3 regions of the Paenibacillus apii genome follow, and region 1 is predicted to be linked to each of the others. Evidence: riboswitches for the same ligand, from Rfam matches in the RefSeq annotation. Region 1 holds a riboswitch; each other region holds the start of a gene.
What was found. A riboswitch is a leader RNA that binds a small molecule or an ion and turns the genes downstream of it on or off. The one in region 1 is predicted to bind thiamine pyrophosphate.
Positions count from the first base shown of each region.

Region 2: another riboswitch for thiamine pyrophosphate. It lies ahead of thiC (phosphomethylpyrimidine synthase ThiC); the one in region 1 lies ahead of G5B47_RS12580 (ABC transporter ATP-binding protein).
Region 3: another riboswitch for thiamine pyrophosphate. It lies ahead of G5B47_RS22070 (ABC transporter substrate-binding protein); the one in region 1 lies ahead of G5B47_RS12580 (ABC transporter ATP-binding protein).

Region 1 is NZ_JAAKGU010000005.1:89,812-97,163, reverse strand. Features, by position in the region: gene G5B47_RS12610 (copper amine oxidase N-terminal domain-containing protein) at 1-700, opposite strand, end outside; gene thiE (thiamine phosphate synthase) at 791-1,492, opposite strand; gene thiD (bifunctional hydroxymethylpyrimidine kinase/phosphomethylpyrimidine kinase) at 1,489-2,313, opposite strand; gene thiM (hydroxyethylthiazole kinase) at 2,344-3,135, opposite strand; gene G5B47_RS12590 (ABC transporter substrate-binding protein) at 3,166-4,218, opposite strand; gene G5B47_RS12585 (ABC transporter permease) at 4,218-4,991, opposite strand; gene G5B47_RS12580 (ABC transporter ATP-binding protein) at 4,972-5,664, opposite strand; TPP riboswitch at 5,855-5,958, opposite strand; gene G5B47_RS12575 (pentapeptide repeat-containing protein) at 6,081-6,908, opposite strand; gene G5B47_RS12570 (S-layer homology domain-containing protein) at 7,061-7,352, opposite strand, start outside.
Region 2 is NZ_JAAKGU010000001.1:141,573-148,924, forward strand. Features, by position in the region: gene G5B47_RS00745 (SDR family oxidoreductase) at 1-594, shown strand, start outside; gene G5B47_RS00750 (helix-turn-helix transcriptional regulator) at 665-1,624, opposite strand; gene G5B47_RS00755 (Gfo/Idh/MocA family protein) at 1,746-2,684, shown strand; TPP riboswitch at 2,727-2,838, shown strand; gene thiC (phosphomethylpyrimidine synthase ThiC) at 2,924-4,663, shown strand; gene G5B47_RS00765 (copper amine oxidase N-terminal domain-containing protein) at 4,816-5,643, opposite strand; gene G5B47_RS00770 (isochorismatase family protein) at 5,793-6,350, shown strand; gene G5B47_RS00775 (VOC family protein) at 6,411-6,917, opposite strand; gene G5B47_RS00780 (GNAT family N-acetyltransferase) at 7,159-7,352, shown strand, end outside.
Region 3 is NZ_JAAKGU010000013.1:131,724-139,075, forward strand. Features, by position in the region: gene G5B47_RS22045 (heavy metal translocating P-type ATPase) at 1-1,811, shown strand, start outside; gene nfsA (oxygen-insensitive NADPH nitroreductase) at 1,848-2,630, shown strand; gene G5B47_RS22055 (ABC transporter ATP-binding protein) at 2,877-3,647, opposite strand; gene G5B47_RS22060 (ABC transporter permease) at 3,835-4,596, opposite strand; gene G5B47_RS22065 (thiamine-binding protein) at 4,593-4,886, opposite strand; gene G5B47_RS22070 (ABC transporter substrate-binding protein) at 4,986-6,053, opposite strand; TPP riboswitch at 6,266-6,378, opposite strand; gene G5B47_RS22075 (hypothetical protein) at 6,452-7,352, opposite strand, start outside.

The sequences.
Region 1 (7,352 bases):
TTCCGCCGCGGGTGATGGTCACGGACTGCTTTTGTTTGTTCCAGGTGACCTTGGCGCCCAGTTCTTCGGCGATGGCACGGAAAGGAACAAGCGTTGTTCCGCCCTGAAGAACAGGAGCCGATCCGGCGTCAGGCTGTTCCCCGTTAACATATAGCCGGATGCCTTTTTTTCCTAATTTATCATAGAGTTTGCCGAGCTTTTTGTAGGAGTCGAGGTTCTTGACATTCGCCTTGATTACTTCCTGGCGGACATATACCGCGTCGGTTACACTGCCGTTTTGTTCCAGCATTTCGGCGACGGCTGTCAGTGCCGCATCCTTGGCCTTGATGGCTTCCAGCCTGGCTTTCATTTCAGGAGTCAGCTCGGTGGAGTAATTCGTGAGCAGCAGTTCGGCAAGAACGGCTCCGGCCGGCTTGTCTTCCACATTTTCGATGGCTTTAAGCAGACCGTTGTAACCGTTGTGGCCTTTATATGTACTTGTTGTTGCGGTTTCCTGATACGTAGCATCCGTAACCGACTTCTTCTTGTTCTCTTTGCTCTCGGATTTCCCCTCGGCCTTGTCAGATGGGCCTTTGTCCGAGGCGGCATTTTTCTGGCTTTGCCCGTTGCCGCTAGAGTGATCGGGTTTGGCCAGCGCCGAACCGGCCGTTAGGCTTGTCACCAGCATACAGGTTAAGAGGATTATCCAGCTTTTTTTCATTTGTTATGTGCCCTCCTTGATCGAATGTATTTATTTTATCGGTCTTTGAGTGACACATTTGAGGAAGCACGGAAAATTTAAGTCAAATTCCTATTCGCGCTCCTCTTGATTGGCTAGTTCCGCCGCCGCTAACCGGGGGCTTGAGGCGGAGGCAATGGCGGAAATGACCGAAATGCCGTCGGCGCCCGCTGCCAGAACAGGGAGGGCATTGTTAACGGTTATGCCGCCGATGCCAACAATAGGAATGGAGATGCCTTCTCTGCGCAGGCTCTCGATCAACACCGTGCCCTGGACCGGCCGGGCATCGTCTTTGGACGATGTCGGGTAGACAGGGCCGATCCCGAGATAGTCGGCGCCGTCGGCGATGGCCTGCCGGACTTCCTCAGGCGTATGGGCGGACACGCCGATGATTTTATCGCTGCCCAGCTGCTCACGCAGAATCCGGGCAGGCTCGTCATCCTGGCCGACGTGCACGCCGTCCGCGTCAAGCGCGATCGCCAGGTCGATATCGTCGTTGACGATAAAGGGGACGCCGTGGGCCCGGCAGATCCCCTGAAGCTCCCGGGCGAGGTCCAGCTTGGCTGCGCCGGTCAGCGCGCCGGTGCCTTTTTCACGGAATTGAAAGATCGTGACTCCTCCGGCAATCGCTTCCTTAAGAACTTCGGCGGCCGGACGGCGGCAGTTGATGCTGCCCATAATGAAATAGACCTTGAGGAGGCCGCGAACATATTCGCTGTCCAGTCTTTCTCCGCCGCTCAATGGGGAGCCGGAGAGTGGGTTCCGTTCGCTCATTGCCGGTCACTTCCTTCCGCGCGGAGCCTGCGGCCATACGCAAAATGGTTGGTCGGTCCGTGTCCGCCCCCGATGCCTAGTCCGTCTTCGATCGCCGCCCGGATGAACGCCTTGGCGGTACGAACGGCTTCTGCCGCCGAATGTCCTTTTGCCAGTTCCGCTGTCAAAGCAGCTGAATAGGTACAGCCCGTTCCGTGCGTATGCCGGGTGTCGATTCTCGGGCTTTCCATATACACAAATTCTCGGCCGTCGTACAGCACATCCGTGACGATGCCGTTTTCGCTGCCATGGCCGCCCTTGATGACCACGCTCTGAGACCCCATTTGCCGGATTCTTTTGGCCGCTTCCTCGCAGTCCTGTAGATTAGCAATGCTCATGCCGGCAAGAATTTCGGCTTCCGGAATGTTCGGCGTGGTTACCAGGGCGAGAGGAAGCAGGTGGTCAATAAGGGACTGAACCGCCTCACGCAGCAGCAGCGACGACCCTCCTTTGGCAACCATAACCGGATCGATCACGAGATTGCTCCAACCGTACTGCCGGATTTTATCCGCAACGGTCCGTATAATCTCGCTGTTGAACAGCATGCCGGTCTTGACCGCATCCGGGGCCAAATCCTCGCCGACCGAATCCAGCTGCTGTGCCACAGCCGCAGGTTCAAGCGGGTATACGCCCTGAACGCCGAGCGTATTCTGCGCCGTCACTGCGGTCAGCGCGGACATGCCGTAGACGCCAAGCTCCTGGAATGTCTTGAGGTCGGCCTGGATTCCCGCGCCGCCGCCGCTGTCCGAGCCGGCGATCGTTAACCCCTTGTATACGTTCATTGTTTTGCCTCCTTTGCTGAGTAGTTCTGTTTACGCTTCGCGTATTTTCGAAAGCTTGCCGTATTCTTCCGGCGTAAGCAGAGCCAGCTGGTTCAGGAATTCGAACTGGAAGCTGCCCGGACCCTGGGAAGCCGTCTTCTCCGACGCGATTTCGGCGGCGACGCCGTAGAAGGAGAGGGCTTCGGCCGCCGCTTCCAGCGGAGCGTCCCCAGCGATCGCTAGGAAAGCGGCAACGACGGAGCTGAGCAGACATCCTGTTCCGGTCACTTTGGTCAGAATGGGGTCGCCGTTGGCCGCGATATACGTCTTCTCGCCATCGGTGATAATGTCCTCTTTTCCGGTTACAATGACGATGCATCCGAGCTTCTTCGCCGCTTTCACAGCGACGGCGGCATGATCGCCGTCGCCTGCTCCGGCGTCCACGCCCTTGATGGACCATTTCTCCCCGATCACGTTGGCAACCTCAGCCACATTGCCCCGCAGCGCGGTAATTTTCATTTCCGAAACGAGGCGATGGGTGACTTCTGTCCGAAAGGCCGTCGCACCGGCGCCCACCGGATCAAGAACGACCGGCACACCGTGCTTGTTGGCCGACTGTCCGGCAATCAGCATGGCCTTGATGGAGTGATCGTTAAGCGTGCCGATGTTGATCAGTACGGCGCCGGACATCGCAGCGACATCCGCCACCTCTTCATGCGAATCCGCCATAAACGGCGAAGCGCCCAGCGCGAGCAGACCGTTCGCAGTAAAGTTGGTGACGACGATGTTGGTAATGTTGTGGATGAGCGGATTGTTGTCCCGAAGCTTCGTAATAAATGACATTTTAATTCCTCCCTAAAAAAAGTATAAACCTTATAAATTTACAAAAGCGTCTCCGGCCTGAATACCCGCAGGCAGCAGTCCGTTATCCGAAAGCCACTGACGCACCTTATCCCATGAGGCGGGGTCCTGATAGCCGAAAGGCTTATCGCCAGCGTCCATAAGCGGAAGCAGTACCTTCAGGCTTTGCGTTTCAATGTCCTTGTCAAGCGGGGCGGTCGTGTCTTCATGCTTCAGCAGGATCGCCAGCGCTTCGTCAGGATGCTCTTTTACATACGCCTGGCCTTCCCGCATCGCTGCCAAAAATTTGCTGAAATCGTCCTTACGGGTGCCGACTCCTTCGTCGCTTGCGACCAGCACCAGCTCGGAATAGTCGGGTACGCCATATTTCGCCGGGTCGATGGAATTGACGGGATGGCCTTCTTTTTGCAAAATAAGCTGCTCGTGGTTGATGAATGCTCCCATAATGGCGTCGGTCTGTCCGGTGGAAATGGCCGGGATCAAATCGTAGCCCACATCCACAAAATTCACTTTGTCCGGATCTCCGCCATCGGTCTTGACCATCGTTTTGACTATCGCCTCATAGAGCGGGATGGAGGAATAGCCGACATTTTTGCCTGCCAAATCCTTAGGGCTATGTACGGAGCTGTCCACAGGCACCATCAGGTGGGTCAGCGGATGACGGACAATGGAGGCCAGCGTTTTGACGGGAATCTTCTCCCCCCGGGCCATCAGCACTTGCGGCTGGTAGCTCAGCGCCAGATCAACCTTGCCGGCGGCGACGAGCTTCAGCGCGTCATTCGTGTCGGCCGGCATTTGAATCTCTACATCAAGCCCCTGCTTGGCGAAATACCCCTGTTCCTGGGCGGTATACAAAAAAGAATGCACGGCGTTCGGATACCAGTCGAGCATAAGCGTCAGCTTGTGAGCAGGTTCGGCCGGGCTGGCCGATGCAATGGGGGCTTGTGAGGGCGCGGAGGAAGCCGCCGCATCGCCTGAAGGCGAAGAGCCTCCACAAGCGGTTGTCACAAGCAGCATCGTTAGGGCAGACAGCAGCATAGCTTTACTACGGGTAAAAAATTTCATCAATATGTACCTCTTTTCTTAAGAATCTGATGTTCTAGCAGCCGGACGGCGAGGAAAAGGGCGATGCCGAGCGCCGAGAGCAGGGCAATCGCGGCAAACATTTCGGCGCTGTGCAGGCTTCCGGCCATCCGGCGGCTGTAATAACCGAGACCGCGAGTCCCACCGAGCCATTCGCCTATAGTTGCGCCGATCACGCAGTACACTGCGGTCAGCTTCAGCCCCGAGAAAAAGGAGGGGAGAGCCAGCGGAACGCCGATCTTAAGCAGCAGTTGCCTGCGGCTTGCGCCCATCGTCAGCAGCAGCTCTTGGTAGGCGCCGCGGCTTTTGCCCAGACCGTCGTAGACGCCGACGACCACCGGAAAGAACGCTGTCAGGAAGACGACGGCAACCTTGCTCCACAGGGAATATCCGAACCACATAATAAAAATGGGGGAGAGTGCAATCAATGGAATCGTCTGGCTTACGATAATCAATGGATAGAGCGCCTTCTCCAGCGTCCGGGACAGATGCATGCCGGTTCCAAGCAAAATGCCGCCTGCCACCGACATCAGGCAGCCGATAGCGACTTCCTCCAGGGTGGCTGGCAGATGAGTGCCCAGTAGCAGCCCTGCGTTTCGGACGAGCGCCGTCCAGATCGAGGAAGGAGCGGGAAGGATAAAGGACGGAACAAGTTCCGTGCGCACTGCGGCTTCCCATAAGGCGAGAATCAACAGCGACAGGAGAGGGAAGGCGCCTGAGCGGTGAATCCCTTCCTTAAACGGCGCGCGTTTCATACAGCCTCCGCTCCAGCTCGGCCCGTAAGGATACAAAGCCGGGTTCAAAGTTCATTTGCATGCTGCGGGGCCTTGGAAGCCCGACGTTCATCTCCTGAAGGGCGCCGCCGCTTCCGGCAGGCATCAGAAAGATGCGGTCGCTGAGCAGAACCGCTTCCTCCAGATCATGCGTGATGAACATCACCGTCCGCTTAAGGTTCCCCCATAGCTCCAGCAGCCAACGGTGTATGTCCCGCTTGGTCATCGCGTCGAGCGCGCCGAATGGTTCATCGAGCAGCATCAATTCGCCACCGTTCATCAGCGTGCGGACAAAGGCGGCCCGCTGCCGCATCCCGCCGGACAGCTCATGCGGATAAGCAAGCTCATATCCGGCGAGCCCGACACGCTTCAGCATGTCACGCGCCTTGGCCTTGGTTCCGCTGGCGGCCTGGCCTTTAATCTCAAGCGGCAGCAGGCAGTTGTTTAGCACGGTCCGCCAGGGCAGAAGAAGATCCTGCTGAGGCATGTAGGCGATATGGCCAAGCCGGTTGGCGCCTGAGCCGGAGTCGGTGCCGCGAAGCCGGATGTCTCCCGCAGACTGCTTCAGCAGTCCGGCTATCACTTTCAGCAGCGTGCTCTTGCCGCAGCCGCTGGCGCCGACGATGCTGACGAATTCGCCCTTGTGGACTGTCAATGACAGATCCGAAAATACGGGCTTCTGCTGCGGAAAGGAAAAAGAAAGGCGTTTAAGAGATAAAAGTTCTTCGATAGCGGGTCAACCCTCCTTTAAATGAACAAAGACCCGTCCATTTCCATTAGAGAAATGAACGGGCCTTTAGAAATCCGCCGAACATCAGCACAAGCTGTCCGGCTTCAGTCAAGTAAAAGCTCAGGTTCCACTTCCCTCCGCTGGTATGATCCAGATCAGGTTCCAAGGGTCCGAAGCTCGCGGCTCCGTCTCAGTCTAGTGACTCCCCTAGTGAAATTGCGGTCTTGTATTCGGTTATTATTGATTCTAACTATACCATATCCCTTGAGGTCCCTCAATGAATCGTTTGGGTCCAAGCAAGCTTACAACACAAGGGTACAGTACAAGGGCCGTTCCAGGCATTAGGTCATCCAATGGCCGGGAATCGTCAACGAGGGTGGCAGCTTCGTATGAATATCGCCCTTAGCCGAGTTGATTTGTGCTTGCGTAAGAAAAATACTCCCCGTGAGATCGGCTCCCCTTAAGTCAGCATCCCTGAAATCGGCGCCGATCAGGTCGGCCTGTCGCATGTCGACCTTTCGGAGGTCGGCCGCGATCAGCAGTGCGCCTCTCAAGTTGGCGCCCCTAAGATCGGCTTCCCGCAAATTGGCCCCGATATAGTCGTTTCTCTTGCTCATTTTGGGTTTTGCTTTCTGGTGATTATGATGCCGCGGCGGAACATTGGCCCGCACCCGTTCACTTGTCTGGAGCAGGAGATCGTTGACGACCGCCCGATGGGCGGGGACGTCCAGCTTGATAATCGAAACTGGATCAAGCTTCGTGAGATTCTCGGTTGATTCCAGAGCTGCCCGCAAATTGGTATTTATCGGTCCGGTCTCTTGCCTCTCCAATGCTTCATTCAAATAGCACAGCATCTCATGCAGCTGCTGCATAATCGGAAAGACCTCGAACATTTCCTGGGCCGAACCCGGATTTTTTCGCCAATCCTTTCCTTTATAAGTAATTTGGGATACTTTCTGCCCCGCGCCAAAGCATTCATAGACGGTACAGCCCTTATAGCCTTTTGCTCTGAGATCATTATGGATCCCGCAGCGGTAGTCGGCCTGCAGGTTGGGGCAGGGGATGCCTCCGGCTTTATCTGCTGCAAAATCGGCAGATTTGGCGTAAGGCAAAGCTGCGCAGCATAAACCGAAGCATTGTGCGCAATCGGCCTTTAAATGATTGGACATTGCCTACACTTCCTTTTATATGAAAACTACTTCAATAGTTTAATAAGGAATGCTTCAGGAGTAAACCGCTTTTCATGATTTCGTCTGCGCAGGCAAAAAAGAAACGCACGGATGCCTTCTGCACAGGAGGCAAGTGCGTTTCACTAAACAGTTTATCGATTGCCGTGAGCTTTCAGATACTCTAAGGCGTTATACAGCATGACAGCCGCTTCAGCCCGTGTCAGCTTGCTCTCCGGATGAAACTTACCGTCTTTGTCGAGCGCGGTGATCTTGTACGCGAGGGAGCGCTGAATGCCGCCCTGGTAAGAAGGGTCAATCTGGTCTTCGTCAGCGATTTTCGCCGGAGCCAGCTTGATCATCGGCAGATTGCCGGCTTTTTCAAGGCCTTGAACGAGCAGGGCAGTGAACTGCTGTTTGGTCATCGGTTCCTTGGGATCGATATCC
Region 2 (7,352 bases), on a different contig from region 1:
CTGCAGAACGCGAAAGAACAACTGGGCGCGAAAGCGTCGGCCCATACGCTGGATACGGCGGACGAACAGCAGGTGAAGTCCTTTTTTGAAACGATCGGCACGTTCGATCATCTGGTCGTCAGCGCCGCAGTAACTTCCGGAGGGTCCTTCCTCCACACGGAAACCGCCCAGGCCCGCGAGTTGTTCGAGAGCAAATTCTGGGGCCAATATTATGCGGCAAAATATGGAGCGCCAAACATTTCCCCGAACGGTTCCATTACCCTGTTCTCCGGCGTTGTCGCTTACAAATCGATGATCGGCTCGTCCGTACTGGGCGCGGTTAACGCTGCGGTGTCCAATCTGGGCCAGACGCTGGCCTTGGAGCTCGCTCCCATCCGGGTGAATATCGTGTCGCCGGGTATCATCGATACGCCTTCGAGAGGTAAAATGCCGGAAGACGCGCGAAATGACTTCTATGCATCGGTGGCGGGCAAACTGCCGGTACAACGGGTGGGCACAGCGGAAGATACCGCGCAAGGCGTGCTGTACCTGATCCAAAACGGCTTCGTGACCGGAACCGTTCTTCACGTCGACGGCGGACACCGTATTATTTAAGGCAATCAGCGCAAAATTCAAAAACTTGGAAAGCCGTACTTCCTCCTTCGGGAAAGAAGACGGCTTTTGTTCATTCCGCATACCATTCCTGAAGCTCCCAAAGTTTTCGCCGCACAAAAGTCCGAAGCTCCTTCGGGGCCATCACCTCGGCATAAGCGACAAGCTCCAGCACATCCCGGCAGGCCGCTTCATACCCATACATATTTACCGTCAGCAGAACCGTATCCTTATCCAAGGCTTCGTGCAAAATATCCAGCTTGTCCCGCAAATTCGCGCCCGGCTCTTTCACTTTGAGAACGACCGGGTACTGCTCATTCTCTCGTCTCGACAGCTTAAAAGACTCATTCCGCTCTTTCCAATACGCCTCCAGTGAGAAATCGGCGGGAATCTCGAACATTTCCTCTTCCTGCCGGGCTTCTGCGATCCGCTCACATTTGAAGATCCGCACTTCCTCCGCCTTCTCGCAGTAAGCGGCCAGGTACCATTCCCCCTGCTTCACCACCAGCCCATAGGGGCGTACACTTCGGAGCGATGTTTCGCCTCCCGGCTTCAGGTAGTGAATCGTCAGCTTATGCGACTTCCAAAGCGCGGACCTGATCTTTTCCAGGCAGGGAACCGCCGGGCGCTCGCTCCACCAGGGCGTATCATCGAAATAAAACCGGGATTTTGCCTTATGCAGATCCGGTTTGTAGGCGTCCGGCAGTGTTTTTTCCAGCTTCAGCAGCGCATTCTTGAGCTTCTGTCCCGACTCGGTTCCCGCGCCGGAGTAAATGCCGAGTCCCGTGAGATACAGGTGAACGACATCGTCGCTATGCAGGCTGTTCAGATCAACTGTATAGCCTTCCATAAGGGAGAGGCCGCCGGAAGGTCCCGGAGTGCTGACTATCGGAACGCCGGCTTCGGCCAGCGTATCCACGTCGCGATAAATCGAACGGACGGAGGTTTCGAGCGCTTCCGCAAGCTCCTTTGCTTTTATCTTCCCTCTGGACTCCAGCAGCAGTAAAATCGCAACCAGCCGGTGCAGCCTCATCACTCGCCCTCCTTTAGCGAACCATAGAATTTTTCACATGGCGATTTCCATATCGTTGCCACTTAGCTGTCAATAATTCAAGTATATCATAGAGCAAGAACGTTAGAAGGAGATGGAATTCATGAATATTGGCGTACTCGGGACGGGATTTGGGGCTTATCATACCCGCCTGCTGAAACAAATGGATCTATGCGGACGCGTGGTCGTGTTCGGAAGAGATGAGGGCAAGCTGGCTGTTTTGGAACGTGAGTTAAAGGTAGAGATTACCCGGGATTTAGAGGGACTCTTGCGCGATCCGGATATCGATGTCATCGATTTGTGTCTGCCCTCCCCGCTTCATGCCGAAGTTGCGGTCAAGGCGCTTGAGCATGGAAAGCATGTCTTTTGCGAAACGCCCGTATGCTGCTCTATTGAGGAGTCTGCGGCGATGCTGGATGCGGAAAGACGCTACGGTAAAAGAGTGCTGGTAAACCGGTTTATCCATTTTGACCCGGCCTATGCGTTTCTGCGGGAGTCCTGCCTGAAAGGAACGTACGGCAAGCTGATGTCACTCACTTTAAAAAGGGAGACGCCCCCGCTCTGGGGTGATCTGGGCCTAGGCTCCCTCCCTGTTCAGTTCATGATTCACGATTTGGACTTTATCGAAGGGCTGATGGATTCGCCGGAGCTTCGATCCGCCTGGGGAACTGAATATAGGGATGCGCAGCAGTCGCTGGTTCGGGCGGTCTTCGGACAGAATGGCATGATTGCGGAAGTTGTCTCTTCCTCGGGAATGCCTGACGGATATCCCTTTACTGTAGGCTATGAAGCTTATTTTGAATCGGGCAAGCTGGTTTTTCTTGAACAGGATTCTGGAGACCAGTCCGATGCCGCTTTGATGGAATACACCGCCTCCAGCGCACAGCGTCTCATTTTGGAGGAGATGAATCCGTATGCAGCCACCTTGGAACACGCGCTTCTAAGCTTCGAAAACGGTAGGAATTCGCTTCTTTCATTGGACCGGGCGGCCCGTTCTCTGGGAACCGCACTTGAAATCCGGCGGCAAATCTCCCAAAAGTAGCTTGTGCTTTCCCAGAGTTTAGGATATCCTGTTAAAGACAACTTCATAGACACGGGAGCTCGGAAATAGCCGGGCTGAGAGGATGGCCCTATGCCATCGACCGTAAAACCTGATCTGGGTAATGCCAGCGGAGGAAACGTCACAGGCTTTGTATGTTCAAAGACCGCTTCTTCGGATGCGGTCTTTTTTGCGTACCTAGTCTCCTCCGGCGCTTCACACTATTAAGAGGAGGAATTGAAATGACAAGTCAAAGTCAAAAAGTGTATGTGAAAGGCTCGCGGGAGGACATTCGAGTTCCCATGCGCGAGATTACGCTGAGCGATACGACCGGGGTTGACGGCGGCGCAACTCCTAATCCCCCAGTGCGGGTATATGACGCCAGCGGCCCTTATTCCGATACGCAGATGTGTACGGATATCCGGAAAGGACTCCCTCCGCTCCGTCATAGCTGGATTTTGGAACGCGGGGATGTCGAGGAATACGAAGGCCGGGACGTAAAGCCGGAAGATAATGGATTGCGGAATTTGGAGCAGGACCCTAACGCGGAAGTCTTTCCGGGACTCAAACGGCGGCCGCTGCGCGCCAAAAGCGGAGCCAATGTTACGCAGATGCACTATGCCCGTAATGGCATCATCACACCGGAGATGGAGTTTATTGCCATCCGCGAAAATGTCGATCCTGCGTTTGTACGGGACGAAGTCGCCAGCGGCAGAGCGATCATCCCTTGCAATATCAATCACCCGGAAAGCGAGCCGATGATCATCGGACGGAACTTTCTTGTCAAAATAAACGCCAATATCGGAAACTCAGCAGTCTCCTCCTCAATCGACGAAGAAGTGGAGAAAATGCGCTGGGCGACCCATTGGGGTTCCGATACGATTATGGATCTTTCGACTGGCCGTCATATTCATACGACCCGGGAATGGATTGTCCGCAACTCCCCAGTGCCTGTAGGCACGGTGCCGCTGTATCAGGCGCTGGAAAAAGTCGGCGGCAAAGCGCATGAGCTGAGCTGGGAAATCTATCGCGATACTCTGATTGAACAAGCCGAGCAGGGCGTCGACTATTTCACGATCCATGCGGGCGTGCTGCTGCGCTATGTCCCTTTGACAGCCAAACGCGTAACGGGCATCGTATCCCGCGGCGGCTCGATCATGGCGGCCTGGTGTCTCGCCCATCATCAGGAGAACTTCCTGTATACTCATTTTGAGGAAATCTGTGAAATCATGAAGACGTACGACATCGCGTTCTCCCTGGGAGACGGCCTGCGGCCGGGTTCCATCGCCGATGCCAATGACGAAGCGCAGTTCGCTGAGCTTGAGACCCTTGGCGAGCTGACCAAGATTGCCTGGAAGCATGATGTGCAGGTGATGATTGAAGGCCCGGGGCATGTTCCGATGCAGAAAATCAAGGAGAATGTCGACCGCCAAATGGAAGTGTGCCAGGAAGCGCCCTTTTACACGCTTGGACCGCTCACGACGGATATCGCGCCGGGCTACGATCATATTACTTCCGCAATCGGCGCGGCGATGATCGGCTGGTTCGGTACGGCTATGCTCTGCTACGTAACGCCTAAGGAGCATCTGGGCCTCCCGAACAAGGACGACGTCCGCGAAGGCGTCATCGCCTACAAGATCGCGGCGCACGCGGCCGATCTGGCCAAAGGGCATCCCGGTGCCCAGGAGCGGGACGACGCGCTGTCCAAAGCCCGGTTCGAATTCCGCTGGAAGGACCAGTTCCAGCTGTCGCTCGATCCCGAGCGGGCGATTGAATATCATGACGAGACCTTGCCCGCGGAAGGCGCGAAAACGGCGCATTTCTGCTCAATGTGCGGCCCGAAATTTTGCAGCATGAGAATCACGCAGGACATCCGGGAATATGCCAAGCAGAATAATCTGGAGGATGCCGAAGCGATTGAACGCGGAATGAAGGAGAAATCACAGCAGTTTGCGGAGGCGGAACACGGGTTGTATCGTTAATGGGTTAGTGAATCGGTTGTAATGAATAAACGGCAGTCTGAAGCAAAAAGCTTCAGGCTGCCGCTGTTTTTTTGGAGCTATCTTGTACTTAAGTGAAGTTTCTTTTGAAATTCGAATTTGCTATGACTGATTTTATAACCATGATCTTGTATTTAGGAACTTGACCGGTCTAACAGTCTTCCTTTGACAAGCAGATAATTTATTTTCTTCAGTCTTCCGTTCTGCACTCTCTCTTCGATTATTCCATCTTTTTTGACAGAGGGTCTTTCCCGGTCTCGTTTCGGAAACTGAACCGAATCATCGGTGAGTAAATATGCTGCTACATCCACCGCCCCTTTCGGTAAATCTTTTCCCGTAATATTTTTCGCCCTGATCACAAAGCTGCCATTCGCGGAATCATACGTATACGAAATCGGCATGAATGCATTGTTGTCTATGATTTTACCCGGAGGCGCTGTCCAGGCACCATTTTCAATATCCTCCAGCGTATATTTAATCATTTCCGTTTGCATCAGGTTCTCGCCCGTCAGCGTGTATAGTTGATTCGCTTCATCCCAACTGCTCTGGATGCCCAAATGGTTGGCAAGCACGCTAATAGGGATGAACATTGAATTCTCGCTCAACACTGGATTCGTATCCAATTGGTCAGTGATTCCGTTAACCGTAACCGTTTTGGAACCAATAGTGAAAATAACCGTTTTATCGTCCATGCTAATTGTAGCTGTCTTACTCTTGGCGTCGTAGCCCACTTTTGCCCCGATCAGCTCGCTGATTGAGCGCAGCGGAATCATCATCCTATTGTTCGAATCTATGTAAGGTGATTTTGGTACGGTGTAGAGCACATAAAAATCGTTGATTTTCAGCAATACAGGGTAATCTTTAGGCGCAGCTAGGGCAGTTTCTGAATTAGCACTTACATCAATAACTAAAAGCATAAAAGCTGTCAATATTACCGATATCATCTTTCTCTTTACTTTCATATCATTTTTACCTCCATATAATAGCATCTCTATTAATGGACGTATTTACCACAAAAAGGTTGCAAAATGGAAAATCTCTTGCCACGCAGGATTTTATCATTCAAATTCGAATATCTTATAGTAGAATTAACAGAAAAGGAGTTTTGTTATTGAGCCAAGCCTTATTGATTATCGATGCGCAGCAGGAACTCATTGAAGGAAAAGATAGTGAGCCAGGGGTATTTAACAAGGAAGGACTTCTTCAGAATATTAATGCAATTATTGAACAAGCTTCGGAAATGAGTCATTTCGTCGTATTCATGCGGGATCTGGATGTTGCGGAGGGCAAGGGTGAGGGCTTTGAGATTCATCAAGAAATCAAAGTACCCGCCGACGCCATGATTTTTGATAAAAAAGCGACCAATTCCTTTTATGCCACCCCATTACTGGAGGCGCTCAAAGCTAAACAAGTCGGACATCTGATCATTATGGGATGCAAAACAGAACATTGCATTGACACGGCCGTAAGAGCCGCTACCGTTGAAGGTTTTGATGTGACCCTTGTGGAAGACGGACATTCAACAACGGGTACCGCCATCTTATCGGCTGAACAAATTATTGGGCATCATAACCAAATCCTGCACGGCCACTATAATGTGGACCATTTTTCCGTCGTGAGAAAGGCCGAAGAGGATTTATTTCAGCCGCCCCACGACAAGTATAGGTAAAAAGTAAGGTTTGACTTTGATCGGGATGCCTAGGGGATGATTTCAAAAACTTACCCGTTTCTAAAAATCTTCTTTGATTTCATCTTCAGGGTCCCAAATCGACCATGCCGCTTCTAACAAATTCCCTTGATTATCCCTAAAATAAAAATACTTGGCCTCCCCGGCTCCAAGTGCCTGAATGTCTTGAACTTCAACCTGATTCTTTTTTAAAAAATTATGGGTGAATTCAATATCAGGGCAGTTTAAAGCCATAATCGGAAACGGTTGTCCATTCCTCGTAATTTCCAATGACTGATCGTTCCGGGTTTCAATTAATAATAATGCAATGGAATTTTTGTGGGGTTGATGCATGACAGCAAGAAAAGAACCTCGATCCTGAAACTTGTCTATTACTTTAAAATCCAGATTTCGGGTATACCATTCAATGGATTCATCAATGTTCGTCGTTGGAACATACACATATCCGATACGGGTGAAAGCAAATTCTTTCTTCATCAAGATCGCTCCATTCGTGGGTATGGATAAATATTCTTCTTCCAGCTCTTTCTCAATGTCCTCGTTCTTCATATCAAATTCATTCTGGTCTTTAATCCCTAATTTTTCTTTAATTAATTGGATGTCTTCATGATGGTCCAAGCAAAATCGAAAGCGCTATCGTTCCAACAACAGCTATTATAGTACCAAATAATGCAGTCATTGAGTGTCCTCTCTTTTATTTCTTGAATGATAAATTAAGAGTGTATTGCATATTCAGCTTGACGGAATTATTCTGAATTTGCATGGATAATCAACATTTCGGAGGATACATATGATTGCACTAGAAATGAATCAATATGACCTGATTAAGCCGATGCTTGCTGAGATTCCGGGTTGTCTATGGAATGTCGATGTACTGGAAAAAAGAAAATTGGGAAATGTGTATGTTGACAGGTTACCCTATCCGCAAGCTACTTACATAGAAACACCTTATTTTCTTTATTATGCGGGCGGAGTTTTTAATAA
Region 3 (7,352 bases), on a different contig from region 1:
GCTGGCAGTTCTATGTCGGCGCCTACAAGGCGCTGCGGAACGGCAGCGCCAATATGGATGTGCTGGTCGCGCTGGGCACGTCGGCCGCTTATTTCTACAGCCTGTACCTTACAATTGATTCCTTGCGGATGGACGGCATGAATCATACGGTCGAAATGTACTATGAGACCGGAGCTGTGCTGATCACGCTCATTCTGGTCGGCAAATGGTTCGAGGCGCTGGCGAAGGGCCGCTCCTCCGACGCCATCCGCAGCCTGATGGGCCTGCAAGCCAAGACGGCGCTTGTCATCCGGGAAGGAACGGAGATCAGCGTTCCTGTAGAGGAAGTCGTCATCGGGGATATCGTGCTCGTGAAGCCGGGCACGAAGATTCCCGTCGACGGCGAAGTAACCGAAGGCCTGTCCTCCGTGGATGAATCGATGCTGACGGGCGAGAGCATTCCGGTGGAGAAGAAGCCGGGCGACCCTGTGATCGGAGCAACGGTGAACAAGAACGGCGTGCTGAAGATCAAAGCCCGCAAGGTGGGCCGCGATACGGCGCTTGCGCAGATTATCCGCGTGGTCGAGGAAGCGCAGGGCTCCAAGGCGCCGATCCAGCGGGTAGCCGACGTTATCTCCGGCATCTTCGTGCCGATTGTGGTGGCCATCGCGGCGCTGACCTTCTTCATCTGGTACCTGTGGGCGGCCCCGGGACAGTTCGCTGAAGCGCTGGAGAAAGGAATCGCCGTGCTCGTTATCGCCTGCCCCTGCGCGCTGGGCTTAGCTACGCCGACCTCGATTATGGCCGGTTCCGGCAGGGCCGCGGAGCTGGGCATTCTGTTCAAGGGCGGCGAGCATCTGGAAGCTGCGCAGGGCATTCAGCTCGTCGTGCTCGACAAGACGGGCACCGTGACGGCCGGCAAGCCGGTACTCACGGACGTACTGGTATCGCCCGGCTTCAAAGGCGCGCCGGAGCTGGCTCCGGAAGACGGCTTGCTGGCGCTTGCGGCAGCGGCCGAGAAGCTGTCGGAGCATCCGCTGGCCGAGGCGGTGGCCGCAGGCGCGGCGGAGAAGGGGCTGGAGCTGACCGAAGCCGGAAGCTTCGTCAATGTACCCGGGCGGGGTATCAAGGCCGCCGTCCAGGGCAGGGAGATCATCGTCGGCACCCGCCGGATGATGGAGGAGAGCGGCGTCAATGGGCAGCGCTGGCTTGACGCCATGAATGAACTGGAGCAGCAGGGCAAGACGGCGATGCTGGTCGCGGTGGACGGAATCTGCGAAGGCATTGTGGCCGTAGCGGATACGATCAAGCCGACCTCGCGCGAAGCCGTGGCGGCTCTGCGGGGCATGGGGATCGACGTCGTGATGATCACCGGCGATAACGAGCGGACGGCCCGGGCGATCGCGGCCGAAGCCGGCATTGACCGGGTGATGGCCGAAGTGCTCCCCGAAGGCAAGGCCGAGGCGGTGCGGAAGCTTCAGGCAGGCGGCGTGAAGGTGGCGATGGTCGGCGACGGCATCAACGACGCGCCGGCGCTGGCGACCGCCGATATCGGCATGGCGGTCGGCACCGGGACCGACGTGGCGATGGAAGCGGCGGATATTACGCTGATGCGCGGCGATCTGAAGGCCATCGCGGACGCGATCAAGATGAGCCGCAAGACGATGGGCAACATCAAGCAGAATCTGTTCTGGGCGCTCGGCTACAATACGGTCGGGATTCCGGTGGCCGCGCTGGGATTCCTCGCGCCGTGGCTGGCTGGCGCGGCGATGGCGTTCAGCTCGGTTTCGGTCGTACTGAATGCGCTGCGGCTGCAGCGGGTAAAGTTATAACGCATAAGTGAAATAGCTTGAAAGGAAGTGGTAGCAATGAGCAAGGATCTCCGGGAGTCCGAGGCGGCGTCCCTTGATAACGAAGTGCTGTCCCTGCTGGGCAGACATGTCTCCGTCCGCAAGTTCCGGCCGGACCCGGTGAGCGAAGAACAGCTTGAGGCCATTATCCAGGCGGCGCAGATGGCCTCCACCTCCAGCAACGTGCAGGCGTACAGCGTAATCGCGGTGACCGATCCGGCGCTGAAATCGGAGCTTGCGGCGCTTGCCGGGAACCAGGCTTATGTGGCGGAGTGCCCGGTCTTTCTGGTCTGGTGCGCCGATCTGTACCGGCTGCGGGAGGCGGCCAAGCCGCATCTGGGCGGCGCGGCGACCTACGAGGATTCGGCGGAGAATTTCATCATCGCCACCGTCGACACCGCGCTGGCTGCGCAGAACGCCGCCGTGGCGGCGGAGTCGCTGGGGCTGGGCATCGTCTATATCGGCGGCTTACGGAACAAGATCGCCGAGGTAGCGGAGCGGCTCGGACTGCCCGAGCTGGTCTATCCGCTGTTCGGCATGTGCCTCGGCTATCCCGATCAGTCCCCGGCTCTGCGCCCGCGCCTGCCGCTGCCGGCAGTGCTGCATCGTGACCGCTACGATGCCGGTGAAACGGTTCGTCAGGTCAAGGCCTACGACGCTACAATGTCCGAGTATTTGCGCAAGCGGACCGGAGGGGCGAAGGATACGCCTTGGTCGGCGATCATGGCCGATCGTCTGGCGGAGCCGATCCGGCTCCATATGAAGGATTTCCTTCAGGGCAAAGGCTTTTTGCGAAGATAAGGTGTAATAGGGTGTAGTCCGCAGGGGGCGTGTGGGATTTCAATAAGAAGGGTACGGGCTTCGGCAGGGGATTGCCGGGGTCCGTACCCTTTTTGCTGTCTTACGGGTTAGGTCGAGGTCAAGAGCCGGATTGAAGCGGTGCGGCTGGCCGAGGAGAAGGGTTGGATATAAACAGCCCCGCCTATCAAGGATTCCACTCGAAGCAGTTCCTTGATTTGGCGGGGCCTAAGGGGAGGATCAGCACGGTCAGCGCAGTGCCCTGCTCTTGGCCTGTTCCTCCCGCATCCATCCCGACAGCTGCCGTTTCAGCCGCAGAAACTCAGGGTGCTCGGTCATTTCCTCTCGGCGCGGCCGGGGGAAAGGGACTTCGACCGTGTGCAGCAGCGTGCCCGGCCGTCCCGAGAACACATAGATGCGGCTGGACAGCAGCAGCGCCTCCTCAATGTTGTGCGTGATGAACAGCACGGAGCGGCGGTTCTCCTCCCACAGCTCCAGCAGCCAGCGCTGCATCTCGCTGCGGGTAAGGGCGTCCAGCGCGCTGAACGGCTCGTCCAGGAGCATCAGCTCCTGGGGCGCCAGCAGCGCGCGCAGGAAGGCGGCGCGCTGCTGCATGCCGCCGGACAGCATATGCGGATACGCCTTCTCGAATCCGCCAAGGCCAACCTTCGCGAGCCAGCGCCGGGCCTCCTCGCGGGCTTCGCCCCGCGCCGCGCCCTTCAGCTCGCGGGCAAGAATCACGTTTTCCTCGATGCTGCGCCAAGGAAACAGCGCCGGCTGCTGCGGCATGTAGCTTACGCTGCCGCGCTGCCCGGTAACGGGAGCGCCGTTAATACGGACGGCGCCCGCATCCGGCTTGACCAGCCCGCCGATGATGTGGAATAGCGTGCTCTTGCCGCAGCCCGACGGCCCGATAATGGACACGAACTCCTGCCGCTTCACCGTCAGCGACACCTCCTCCAGCACCTTGATGCTTTCTCTGCGCCGGGCGAATGATTTGGAAATGCCGGAGACCTCCAGCGCGGGAGCTTCGGTACCCGGGCCCGGTGATGGCGCGCCGGAAACAGGGGGATGTCCGCCTCCAGGGGACGGCCCTTCCTCCCAGTTTCCCTCTGAAGACGAAATGATCTTACGCGTCAACTTCAGCAGCCTCCTTCTATACCTCTTTTCCATGCAGCTTTTCTACACACGTTCTATGCGACCCTGTCTAGGCATCCCGCCGAGGCTTCCAGCGGACGAGCCATCTCTCCAGCAGGACAACGGCGGCGAACAGCAGCAGGCTCAGCAGCACGCTTAGAATAATGGCGACGAACATCCGGTCCGTGCGGTACGCCGATTTCTGGATCTGCATATAGTAGCCGAGCCCCTGATTCCCGCCGATTAGCTCCGCGACCACAGCGCCCGTTACGGCGTAGGCGGCGGATATTTTGATGCCGGAGAACAGCGAGGGCAGCGCATGGGGCAGCTCCAGCTTGGTGAAGATATGCCGCCTCGCGGCGCCCGCCATCTTCATGAATTGAAGCATCATGCGGTCGGTCTGGGCCAGCCCGCTCAGGCCCGCGACCGCCACGGGGAAGAAGCACACCAGAACGATGAGAATAATCTTAGGCAGCTGCCCGAAGCCGAACCAGATGACCAGCAGCGGACCCAGCGCGATCACCGGCACGTTCTGGCTCAGGATCAGCAGCGGGTACAGCGCGCGGGCCGTCCAAGGCACAATATGCAGCAGCACGGCGCAGATCAGCCCCGCCGCTACCCCGAGCGGAAAGCCGATCAGCGTGAGCCGCAGCGTCGCAAGCGTATGCCCTTTAAGGGAAGAAGCGCTGGCCATGCCTTCCCGCCAAATGTCGGAGGGAGCGGGCAGCATCCATTTTTCCACATGGAACCAGGAGACCGACACCTGCCAGACCGCCAAAAACAAGAGGACCGCCACAAAGGGCGGCCAGATTTGTCTCCAACGGGAGCTCACGGGCGGTATTTCTCCGTCAGCTTGTCCATGCTGATTCCGCCCGGGTTATGGGCGATCTTCACTTGCGAGATCACGCTGGGGCAGCCTGCTTCGATCAGCGCCTCCTGCATCTCCCGGACAATTTCGAGCAGGTCGGCGAGCTCGCCTTCCATCGTCGTCTCCAGTGCGTTCACCTGATGCTTCACACCGGAGCGCTGAATGACCTCAATCGCCTTGTCCACATAAGGAATTACATCCTCGCCTCCCGGCGTCTTCGGAATTACCTGAATGCTCAGCAGCGTGCTTGCCATTGCCTATCATCCTTTCATGACGTTGATATTTTCATGACCTTAATACTTTCATACCGTTAATGGTGAACCCCGTGAATCAAGATTTTAACTCTATTAAGCTTACTGCCCGTCCGGCAAAAAATCGTTCGTGAACGCCTTGTCGGCCTCAAGCGGCTTCTCCAGCAGCTTCAGCCCGTACATCCAATCGGCGTAATCTTTCCATACAGAGGCTTTCTGCTCGCCCCACCGGGCAGCATCGTCCTTGTATTTCGGGCTGAGCCATTCCTGGCTGGCCTGAACAAGCTTAGGGTCCAGATCGGGAACCGCCTTGATCAGAATATCGGCAGCCTCTTTCGGATGGTCGATTGCGTATTGATACCCCTTGGATGTCGCCTTCAAAAAGGCTTTAACCACCTCGGGATTCTCGGCGATTTCTTTCTCGCTTGTCGTCAGCACCGGCGTGTAGTAATCGAGCTGTGGCGCGTAATCCTTCAAATAGAGCATATCGAGCGGCTCACCGCGCAGCTTCGCCTCAATACCGGTCCAGGCGTAGAAGATCCAGGCAAAGTCAATGTCGCGCTTAACGGCCGTAAAATAATCGGCCTCGCCGATCGTGACCTGCTTGACCTTCTTCACATCGCCGCCAACCGGGTCCATAATCGCCTTCATGGAAGCTTCTTCGACCGGCGATCCCCAGCCGCCGTAGGTTTTGCCTTCAAAATTCTTCGGCGACTTGATGCCCCGGTCAACCGGAGCCGCAAAGCCCGACGTGTTATGCTGGATAATCGCCGCGATAGATACGAGCGGAACGCCCTGAATGCGGGCCAGCGTCAGACTGTCCTGCGCGCCGACGCCAAAGGCGGCTTCTCCCGAGGTGACCATCGTATCCGCGCCCGCCGCTCCCGGCTGCACAATCTCAACGTCAAGGCCTTCTTCCGCGTAGTAGCCGAGCTCTTTGGCAACATACAGCCCGGTGTGGTTCGTGTTCGGCGTCCAGTCGAGCGCGACCTTTACCGGCGTCGCCGCTTTGGGCGAGCTTTCGGCGGAAGCCGATGCCTCCGGCGATGCAGAAGCAGGGGTTCCCTGAGCGCCGCCGGCGTTTCCTCCCGAATTATTGCCGCCGCAGCCTGCTGCCGTCAGGATGAGCAAGCTGGCCAGGGACAGTGTTAACCATTTTTTGACTCCCATTATATCGTCTCTCCTTTGTATTGCCATCCCGGGCGGCGAAGCCCGAAGCGGCGGGTATTCCCGTCTTCATGATAACTGATCCGCAAATTGCGGGACCGGCCGGCGGACCCGGAAATTTGCGTTCTCTCCTTGGTGCCAAGAAACAAAGCCAAAAAAGCGTCCCTGAATATTCGGGACGCTGCGGAGTGCATAACGGCGGCGGTCTATCGGGACCACACGCTTTTGGACTTTCCTACGCTGGCATTATCCAGATCAGGTATAAGGGTCAGTATCTTGCGGGATACACTCTCAGCCGGCCGTAATTCCAGCACCCCAAGGCGGTATGAAGTTTGCGGGTATTTCTTACTGCTTACGGTGTAATTATAGACGCAAGGTTCCGGGATTGTCCAGCCTGACGGCTATTCTAGCTTCTTCCGGCGGCGGCTTTTGATCCCGCTCCGCAGCTCGCGCAGCGTCAGAACGCCGCTGACGATGATGCCGCAGAAGGTCAAGAGCAGTGCGATGTATTCGAATACGGAATACTGAAGCATTTTGCCCCAGTCGATGTTTCCCTTTAAGTCCTCGATGACCTGATTCATCCCGTAAATGCCGCTAACGACCGTGAATACCGTCAGAATCATCAGCAGGTTGTCGCGGCGCTTGGCCTGGAACGTCTCCTGATACTGGAACAGATCGGCCAGCGTCTGCTTCACTTCCTCGAACAGTGCGTCATTGCCGTACACTTTGCGCAGCTGAAAGAAGATTTCACGGCCCTGCGTCTGTGAGATCAGCTCAAGGAAATAAAATTTGGCGGAGAACTTGTTAATATAGTAGATCAAATCCTCGATTTCCTCGTAATCATGCTCGATCCGCAGCCGCGAGTGCACATTGGACAGCTTCAGCAGCACGATCTTGTGAAAAAGGCTAAGCAGCAGGCCGTAATAATATTCGCCATACATTTGATTGGCCAGCTTCACTGCGGTTTCGGAATCACTGCGGCTCAGGCAGCAGAAGGTCTGTTCGTTCGTCATGTAGTAGGTATCCGGACCCCAGCGTCCGTACCGGTGCTTCCGGCAGTATTCCCCGATATATTCTTCGCTGCTCGCGCTCGTATAGGGCCGTCCGTCCGCTTTCATCCCGTCAAGCTGGGAAGCCCGGTAGCATGTTTCGCGGCTGATGTTCTCCCCTTCCTCGAATCCGTAAAAGGCCTGAACCATCATCCGCTCATCCACGAAAAAAGGCAGCGTCTCGAAGTAAGCCCCGTCCAGCTCCGACTGGTCGAGGAACTCTCCCAGACCGTTCACCAGATTTTTGAAGATA